One region of the Xanthomonas phaseoli pv. dieffenbachiae genome, then DNA from elsewhere that is predicted to be linked to it. Evidence: predicted binding sites of a transcription regulator. Region 1 holds the regulator's gene; each other region holds the start of a gene.
The links. Region 1 encodes FliA, which starts transcription of late flagellar genes. Its sites were predicted from a motif close to TAAAGTTTNNCNNNCNNNGGCCGATAA; they were not measured.

Region 1 (3,277 bases):
ACGGTTTCGACGCCGGCCTGACCCGCGATATCGCCCTGCAGATCCCCGCCGATACCGAATTGCACCGTGGCCGCGGCCTGATGCTGGGCTTGCTGTCCAAGCGTCTGCCGGTGGCCCCGGTGGACCCGCTGGAACGCGGCGGCGTGATCGCCCTGGTCGGCCCGACCGGCGCCGGCAAGACCACCACCATCGCCAAGCTCGCCCAGCGCTTTGCCGCCCAGCACGCCCCGCGCGACGTGGCCCTGGTCACCACCGACACCCAGCGCGTGGGCGGCCGCGAGCAGCTGCACAGCTACGGCCGCCAGCTCGGCATCGCGGTGCACGAGGCCGACAGCGCCGAAAGCCTGCTGGAGCTGCTGGAGCGCCTGCGCGACTACAAGCTGGTGCTCATCGACACCGCCGGCATGGGCCAGCGCGACCGTGCCCTGGCCGCCCAGCTGAACTGGCTGCGCGCCGCCCAGCAGGTCACCTCGCTGCTGGTATTGCCTGCCAACGCCCATTTTTCCGACCTCGACGAGGTCGTACGCCGCTTCGCCCACGCCAAGCCCCAAGGCGTGGTGCTGACCAAACTCGACGAGACCGGCCGCTTCGGCAGCGCCTTGTCGGTGGTGGTCGACCACCAAATGCCCATCACCTGGGTGACTGACGGACAGCGGGTCCCCGACGACCTGCACCGCGCCAATGCCGCCAGTCTCGTTCTTCGCCTTGAAGATTTGCGGCGCGCTGCCGATAAGCCCTGTACTCCGGAGCACAACCATGCAGTCGCGTGAATACGCCAAGCTGACCAACGCCTTCCCCCTGTCGGCGACCCGTCCCGAGCCCTTGGGCCCGGTGCGCACCATTGCCGTGACCGGCGGCAAGGGTGGCGTGGGCAAGACCAACATCTCCGCCAACCTGGCCGTGGCGCTTGCCGACATGGGCAAACGCACCCTGCTGCTGGACGCCGACCTCGGCCTGGCCAACCTGGACGTGGTCTTGGGCCTGGCGCCCAAGTACACCCTGGCCGACCTGATCGCCGGCCGTTGCACGCTCGATGAAGTCATCATCGAAGGGCCCGGCGGCGTGCTGGTGGTGCCGGCCGCTTCCGGTCGCCGCCACATGGCCGAACTGGCCCCGGCCCAGCACATCGGCCTGGTCAACGTGTTCTCCGAACTGGAACGCGACCTGGACGTGATGGTCATCGACACCGCCGCCGGCATCACCGACAGCGTGCTGACCTTCTGCCAGGCCGCCCAGGACACCGTGGTGGTGGTCTGCGACGAGCCGGCCTCGATCACCGACGCCTACGCGCTGATCAAGGTGCTCTCGCGCGAACGCGGCGTGGACCGCCTGCAGATCATCGCCAACATGGTGCGCGACCCCAACGAAGGCCGCCTGCTGTACGACAAGCTCTCCCGCGTCTGCGAGAAGTTCCTCGGCGATGTCTCGCTGAACTATCTCGGCCATGTGCCGCAGGACGACTGGCTGCGCCTGTCGGTGCAGCGCCAGCAACCGGTCATCAAGGCCTACCCCGCCAGTCCGTCGGCGCAGGCCATCGCAGAAATCGCACGCCGTACCTCGCGCTGGCAGGCCCCGACCGTGCCGCGCGGCAACGTCGAGTTCTTTGTCGAACGCATCATCCAACGGGGAGTGGCCGCATGAGCACCGCTACCGCAACCACGGCCAGCGCGCAGTACCGCGCCGTGCAGCGCAACAACGCCAACGACGTGGTGACCCAGCACGCCGACCTGGTCCGCCGCATCGCCCACCATCTGGCGGCGCGCCTGCCGGCCAGCGTGGAAGTGGACGACCTGATCCAGGCCGGCATGATCGGCCTGATCGAAGCCTCGCGCAGCTACGATTCCGAACAGGGCGCGTCCTTCGAAACCTATGCCTCGATCCGTATCCGCGGCTCGATGATCGACGAGATTCGCAGGGGCGACTGGGTGCCGCGTTCGGTGCACCGCCGCGCCCGCGATGCCGCCGCCGCCGTGCGCAAGATCGAACAGAACACCGGCCGCGCCGCCGCCGCCACCGAAGTGGCCGCCGCCATGGAAATGCCGCTGCCCGATTACCTGCGCCTGATGGAAGATGCCGCACGTGGCCAGGTGCTGAGCCTGGAATCGCGCATCGAAGATCACGGCGAGCTGGACACCACCGCCAAGGGTGGCCCCAATCCGCAGCAGATGATGGAGCGTGGCGAATTCGGCCGCGAGCTGGGCAAGGCCATCGGCCAGTTGCCCGAGCGCGAGCAGCTGGTGCTGTCGTTGTATTACGAGCAGGAATTGAACCTGAAGGAAATCGGCGCCGTGCTCGGCGTCAGCGAATCGCGCGTGTGCCAGATCCACGGCCAGGCGGTGGTGCGTTTGCGTGGCCGCCTCAAAGTCTTCGAACTGGCCGATGCCGGCGTCGAAGTCGACGACTGAATTTTTCGCGTAATTTTTCGTGTTAGGAGCTTGATGTGAACAAGAACATGCGGATCCTGATCGTGGACGACTTCTCGACGATGCGACGTATCGTCAAGAACCTGTTGGGCGATCTCGGCTTCACCAATACCGCAGAGGCCGAAGACGGCAACAGCGCCCTGGCCGCGTTGCGTGCCGGCCCGTTCGATTTCGTGGTCACCGACTGGAACATGCCCGGCATGACCGGCATCGACCTGCTGCGCAACATCCGCGCCGACGCCAAGCTCAAGCACCTGCCGGTGATGATGGTGACCGCCGAAGCCAAGCGCGAGCAGATCATCGAAGCGGCCCAGTGCGGCGTGAACGGCTACATCATCAAGCCGTTCACCGCCCAGACGCTGGAAGAAAAGCTGGGCAAGGTGTTCGAACGTCTGGCGGCGACCGCCTGATGAACGCGACCGTGGAAACCGATGCCGAACGTGCCGCCTTGATCGAGCGCCTGCAGAACGCACTCGATGCACTGGAAAGCGGTGACCAGGTCGCCTGGCGTCGCGAGGTGGATCACCTCGCCGCCCTGCGCACGCGCCCGATGATGCAGAGCCTGAGCCGGCTCGCCCGCGAACTCGGCCAGGCACTGGGCGAACTGCCCACCGTGCCCGAAGAAGCCGGCGAGCTGGACGATGCCTGCTCGCGCCTGGACCATGTGGTGGAGATGACCGAGAAGGCCAGCCACCGCACATTGGATCTGGTCGAAGAATGCCGCGAGCTGGCCAACCAGCTGCGCAGCGGCGGGCTCAATCAGGACCAGGGCGCGCTGCTGGAAAAGATGCGCCATAACCTGACCGAACTGTCGCTGGCGCAGAGCTATCAGGATTTGAGCGGCCAGATCATCC
Region 2 (3,277 bases), 1.8 Mb from region 1:
GCGGATGGGGGGCGGCGGTGATCCGGGCAAGGCTGAGACATGGTTCCGGTCGGCAAGTGATTGCGTTCCGGAATAGTTATTGATCATAACTACATTGCCAAGCTGCAGCGCAGCATGGTCGCGCTCGCTAGCGACATCGCTCGCGGGCCTGGCGGTCACGGGCACAGCCAGGACGCAAGCGCATCGCATGGACGCGTGGCGCTTCTGTCCAGGGGGGTGTCACGGTGATCGGCACGCACAATGCACCGTGCGCATGATCGCGACGGCTACCGCCGGCTCAATGCCTGTGCAGCCCGCTCAGGGCAGCCAGAGCTTTTCCAGATCGCGGAAGCCCCAGTCGGCAGGACTTTCCATCTGCGCGATGCGGTCATGGCAGTCCGGACGCGACAGGTCGATGTCCTGCACCAACACGTGGCTGCGCAGCTTGGCCGAATAGAACACGCGCACCTTGGGCTTGAGCAGCGCATCGGGCGTCTGTTCGATCACCACCGCAAGTTTTTGCGACTCCAGCCGCACCAGCGAGCCGACCGGATAAATGCCCAGCCGGCGCACGAAGGCCTGGAACACCACCGGGTCGAAATGGCCCTTCCAGGAAGCCATTTGCTTGAGCGATTCGGCCGGATCCCAACCGCGTTTGTAGGGGCGGTCCGAGCTGATGGCGTCGTAGACATCACAGACCGCCCCCATCCGCGACATCAACGAAATCTTCTCGCCCACCAATTGATTCGGGTAGCCGCTGCCATCCATCTTTTCGTGGTGATGCAGCGCGATTTCCAGCACCACCGCGTTCTGCACGCCGCCGGCCACCAGCAGCCGATGGCCGTCCAGCGGATGCTGGCGCATGATCTCCATCTCTTCGTTGGTGAGCCGGCCGGGCTTGTTGAGAATTTCCAACGGTGTCACCGCCTTGCCCATGTCGTGCAGCAGGCCGCCCATCGCCGCTTCCACCACCTGCGATTCGGGCAGGCCGAGCTGGCGCGCCAAACCGCTCATCAGCCCCGCCACGGCCATCGAATGCAGATAGGTGTAATCGTCGGCAGTCTTGAGCCGCGCCACGCTGATCAGGGCTTGCGGATGCCGCAGCACCGAGTCGTTGATGGCTTCCACCAGCGGCATGGCCGCTTCCGTGTCGACGGTGCGCCCCAGCCGCACATCGCGGAACATCGCCTCGACCATGTCGCGGCCGTCTTCGAAGATGCGGCGTGCGCGTACCACCTCCGCTTCGATGCCGACCTGGGCGGTCACGCTGTTGGTGCGCACGCCACGCGGCGCGGCGGCAGGCTCCGGCGGTTCGGGCGCCGCAGGTGCCGGGGCAGGCGCCGGGCTCGGCGGCACGGCCGGTGCGGCGGACGCGCCGGAGCTCGTGGGCGCCTCCACATCCAGCCCGCGCTCGGTGTCGATCACCAGCTGCTCGATGCGGCTGTCGTGGATCTTCTCCACATCGTCGGAATCGACCAGAAACGATGTCTTCCAGAACGGATGGTGCACCCACGCGCCCAGCAGCTTGCACACGTACATGCCGGGACGGAGTTGATCTGAGTCGATGGTTCTGAGCATGCCGGCGCTGGTTTGCACAATGTCCAGGGAAGCCCGCCACGACTTGGCGGTCTGCGGTGTTATCGGCACCTGGCACGATTTCTTTGGCCCGCGGCGGGTCTACGCAGGGTCAGGATGTGATGCCGGACACGGCTGTTCCCGGGTTGCTCAGCGGTTCGGCAACCGCATCGCCAGCACGGCGACGGCGGCGAACAGCAACGGCAGGCTACAGGCCAGATACAACATGGCCGGCGACCATCCGGCGTCCAACAGTACCCCGGCACAGAACGGCGACAGGATCGCCCCGAAGCGCCCCACCCCGATCGCCCAGCCCAGCGCAGTCGAGCGCACCGCAGCGTCGAAGACGATCGGCACGATGGCGTACATGCCGCCCACCGCCGCGAACATCGCGGCCCCGGTAAGCAGGGCGAAGGCGAGCGCCCAGCTCAACTGCGTACTGCACAGGCCGGAGGCCAGCATCGCCAGGCCCATCAGCAACAGGGACCCGATGGTCAGGCGCGACAGCCGCACGCACGATGCCAAGCCACTGAACAGCAAGCCGCCGCCGATGCCACCAAGATTCAACAGCACCCCGCCCGTGACGCCCTGCGTGGCCGACGCGCCAGCGGTCACCAGCAGTTTCGGCGTCCAGCTGATCACGAAGTAAAACGCGAACATCAGCGAGAAAAAACCAAGCGCGATCAGCAGCGTGTGCCGCCGCATGGCAGCATCAAACAGGGCCCGATAACCTTGTACCTGCGTGGCTGACTGCGGCGGTAGCGGCGGCAATGCGTCGTGCGGCGGCATTCCCATCCGCGCCAGCACGGCGTTGAAGCGCGCGACGGCATCGGGTGGCCGGCGCATGATCAGGAACTCCAGCGACTCGGGCAGGAATGCAAGCACCAACGGCACGCACAGCAACGATGCCACCGCCCCGAGCACGAACACCGCCGGCCACGACCACTGCTGCATCAACAGTTCGGCAATCGTGCCCCCCAGCGTGGCACCGACCGGGTAGCCGGTCACCTGCAGCACGATGGCGGTGTTGCGCCAACGGGGGCTGGAAAACTCCCCTGCCGTGACCGCAACGCAGGCCAACATGCCGCCGATGCCCAGACCGGTCAGAAGCCGCAGCGCTCCGAGCTGCCATGCAGTGCTGGCCAGCGCGGACAAGCCCATGCCGACGGTCAGGATGGCCAGACACGCCAGCGTCAGCGCGCGACGGCCGATGCGGTCGGCCAGCGGCGCCAACCCAAGCGCGCCAAGCGCCATGCCGATCAGGCCCGCGCTGAACAGCATGCCCAGCTGCTTGCCCGACAGCTGCCAGTCCGCCGACACATGCGGTGCGGTGAACGCCATCGCCATCACGTCGAAGCCGTCGAGCATCGTCAGCAACACGCATACCGCGACGGCCCTCCACTGAAACGGCGTCATGCGCTCCAGCGCGAAATGCCCGAACGATGCAGTGTGCTGAGGCATTGGCATGTCCTGTGATGAGAGAGGGTTGGTTCGAAGGCGCTGCAGGCGCCGTTGAACGACGCAGTGTGCGAGACCGGCGGCGCGGCGGCGCGGCGGCGCCACGATGCATGCAATCACCGATGCGCGATGTGTTGCGACCGCCTGCGCACGCTAGCCGATTGCACAGCCGGTTCAAGGCCGATGACCGCAGCGCTGTGCGCGTATCGGAAATGCGTAGATGCGCTTGGCCCGCGCTGCGATGTCTTCGCATGCATCGCGTGGC
Region 3 (3,277 bases), 1.5 Mb from region 1:
GCTGGCGCTCAAACGTTGGTCCTTGAGCTCGACCGGCTTGAAATCGCGCGTCTGCGCCTGCTTCTTCAAGGTCTCGAAATCCAGGCCTGCGTGCTTGAACAGCTCGGCGGCCAGATCGCGCTGGATCCAGCCTTCCAGCGTGGGATGCGCGCTGCGCGGGTTGTCGCGCACCACGTCGAACATGGTGTTGGTGTTGGAGCTGGCCACCGTGTCCCAGCCGTAGGAGGCAGGCGCGGTTTCGTGCACCACCAGCACGCCGAGTGCGCCCTGGCGTGCGCCTTCTTCGTATTTGTAGGTCCAGCGGCCGTAGTAGGTCATGCCGGTGCCGTCGAAGTCGCCCTTGCCGGTTTCAAAGTCCGGGTCGTTGATCAGCACCACCGCGATCTTGCCCTTCAGGTCCACACCCTTGAAATCGTCCCAGTTGCGCTCGGGTGCCTTGACGCCGTAGCCGACGAACACCAGCGGCGCGTTGGCGATCTCCACCTTGGATGAGCCATCCAGCGCGGCACGGATGGCGATTTGCTTGCCTTGGGTCAGCGCTTGCGGCTTGCCGGCGTTCTGCACGGCAATGGTCGGCGTGCCGACGATATCGGCGCGCCGCAACGGCACCGCCTGGGTCCAGGCGCGCTTGCCATTGGCCAGATCGCCGCCCGGCAGCAGACCGGCTTCGGCGAACTGCTTGCTCAGGTAGGCAATGGTCTTTTCTTCACCGGCGGTGGCCGGGCCGCGGCCTTCATAGGCGTCGGAGGCCAGTTCCTTGACGTCGCGCGAGATGCGCGCGCCATCGAAACTTGGCGTGGCCGCCATCAGCGCGGTCGAGACCGCCATCGCCAGAAGTCCTACGGCAACTCGCTTCATTGCACACCCCAGATCTTGGATAGCCCTGGAGTGTAGCCAGCATCGCGTGCAAGCCGATAGCCGCAGCTGCGCCGATGCCTGCGATGCGAGTGCGACAAGTGCTGCAGAAGCGCCGTGTCTGCATCCACGGCAAACAGCTCTGGCCTGCTTCAGCGCCGCGCCGGCGCCTAGAACAGATCGATGCTGCCCACCGGTTGCGCAACCTGCTGCAAGTGCCCGCCGGCAATCAGCTCGGCATAGACCGCCGCGCGATTGCGGCCGTTCTGCTTGGCCCAGTACAGCGCCTTGTCGGCTTCGTCCAGCATTTCGCTGATCAGCCGGCCGTGGGTCAGTGCGACGATGCCGGTGCTGAGCGTGACCTGCCCCACTTGCGGGAACAGGTGCTCGGCCACGGCCAGGCGGAATCGCTCGAAAAGATGCACGGCCGTGTCGCGGTCCACGCCGCGCAACACGATCACGAACTCTTCGCCGCCGAAGCGGAACAGCAGGTCGTCCTGGCGAAACGCACGCTGCATCAGCTGCGCGACCAGCAGCAACACCTCGTCGCCATACAGATGCCCGAAGGTGTCGTTGACGCGCTTGAAGTGATCGATGTCCACGATGCCCAGCCACACGCCCTGCTCTGCGGCGGAGTCGGCACCCCCGGCAAACAGCCGCAAGATCAGCTCGTCGAACGTCTTGCGGTTGCGCAGGCCGGTCAGCGCGTCGCGCTGGGCGTCGTCGAGCAGGCTGCGGTAGTTCTGGAAGAAGCGCGCAAAGCCCTGCAGCATCGCTTGCTCGGCCACGCCGGGAATACGCGTCCCGCCCACTCGCAGGCAGGTCCGGATGCCGCGCGCCTCCATCATCGGGTAGACCAGCAAGGCGCGGCCGTCTTCGTGCAGTTGCACCACATCGCCCGGCCCATGCACCTGGGCCAGCTGGATGCGCGTGCGCGCATCGTGGATCTCGGCCACCGTCAGCGCCAGCCGGCCGTCGTCGCGCAGGCGCGTTTCGGCGATGCTGTTGCTGTCCGGGGCGATGCGCAGCAGCGAAAGTTCTTCGGCCGCGCAGACCTCGCGCACGGTGCGCAACAGGCTCAGATCGAGCAGGTCCGCATCGCGGATGGCGGTCAGGTCCACCATCCGTTCCAGCAACGGCGTGTTGGTCATGGCTGCGCCCTCCGGCGGGCGGACACGAACCCGCAGTGCCGGGCTTGGCACGCAGGCACATATCTCGGGTTGAAACCCACTGGCATCACAGCGACGACCGGCAATGAGGATGCCGAATCATCGGCGTCGCCCGCCGGAACTTGAATTGGTTCGCCACCGCGCTCAGCGCACGCACAGCCCGGCATGACGCCCCGCATGCGTGCCAGGCGCATTCCGCCGCCTAGGGCAGCGACGATTCCAGCGCGTCTTCGCCCAGGGCATGCCGCTGCATCAGGCGTCGGCTGCCGGCATTCAAGCCTTTCACCTGCACCTCCAGACCATGATGGCGCAAACGCTGCACCACCTTGTCCAGTGCCGCCACCGCGGTGATGTCCCAGAAGTGCGCGCGGCCGACATCGATCACCACTGCGCGGCCGGGCACCTCGCGTGCGTCGAAGGCGTCGATGAACACATCGGCCGAGGCAAAGAACACCTGCCCGCGCACGCTGTAGGTGCGCACCCCGTCCGCGCCATCGACATGCGCGATCTGCAGCAGCCCGGCCACCTTGAAGGTGAAGAACACCCCGCTCAGCAGCACGCCAACCGCCACACCTGCCGCTAGGTTGTGCGTAAACAACGTGACCGCCACGGTGGCCAGCATCACCACGCTGGAGGTGCGCGGGTGGGTCACCACGGTGCGCAGCGAGCGCCAGTCGAAGGTCTCCGCCGACACCATCACCATGATCGCCACCAACGCCACCACCGGCACCTGCGACACCCACGGCTTGAGCAGCACCATCAGCACCAGCAGGAACACGCCGGCGAACAACGTGGACAGCCGGCCACGGCCGCCGTATTTCACGTTGCCCACGGTTTGCCCGATCATGCCGCAGCCGGCAATGCCGCCGAACAGGCTGGCCGCTGCATTGGCGATGCCCAGCCCGGTGCATTCGCGGTTCTTGTTGCTGGGCGTATCGGTGAGTTCATCGACCACGCGCGCGGTCATCATCGACTCGAGCAGGCCCACCATGGCAATGGCCAGCGCCGGCAGCGCGATGATGCGCAGCGTCTCCAGCGTCAACGGCACCGCCGGCCATTGCAGGAACGGTAGCGCGTTGGGCAGCTTGCCCAGATCGGCCACCGTCTTGAGCGGCAGATGCAGCGCAGTGCCGGCCACGCTGAGCAGCAGGATGCACAGCAGGGGCGATGGAATTGCCGACAGCCCCGGCAGACGCAGACGCGGCAGGCCGTAGATGATGGCAAGACCTGCGCCCAGCATGACCCAGGTGGTC

Region 2: FLG15_RS01265 (HD-GYP domain-containing protein) is a predicted target of FliA. The motif match lies at 1,617-1,643, and genes of this name have one in related genera.
Region 3: FLG15_RS02795 (GGDEF domain-containing protein) is a predicted target of FliA. The motif match lies at 2,124-2,150, and genes of this name have one in related genera.

The regions. Positions count from the first base shown of each region.
Region 1 is NZ_CP041380.1:2,103,682-2,106,958, reverse strand. Features, by position in the region: gene flhF (flagellar biosynthesis GTPase FlhF) at 1-770, shown strand, start outside; gene FLG15_RS09625 (MinD/ParA family protein) at 757-1,641, shown strand; gene FLG15_RS09620 (RNA polymerase sigma factor FliA) at 1,638-2,405, shown strand; gene cheY (chemotaxis response regulator CheY) at 2,441-2,833, shown strand; gene FLG15_RS09610 (protein phosphatase CheZ) at 2,833-3,277, shown strand, end outside.
Region 2 is NZ_CP041380.1:272,713-275,989, reverse strand. Features, by position in the region: gene FLG15_RS01265 (HD-GYP domain-containing protein) at 298-1,557, opposite strand; gene FLG15_RS01260 (MFS transporter) at 1,705-3,015, opposite strand; gene FLG15_RS01255 (hypothetical protein) at 3,264-3,277, shown strand, end outside.
Region 3 is NZ_CP041380.1:606,009-609,285, reverse strand. Features, by position in the region: gene FLG15_RS02800 (M28 family metallopeptidase) at 1-858, opposite strand, end outside; gene FLG15_RS02795 (GGDEF domain-containing protein) at 1,026-2,006, opposite strand; gene FLG15_RS02790 (SulP family inorganic anion transporter) at 2,227-3,277, opposite strand, start outside.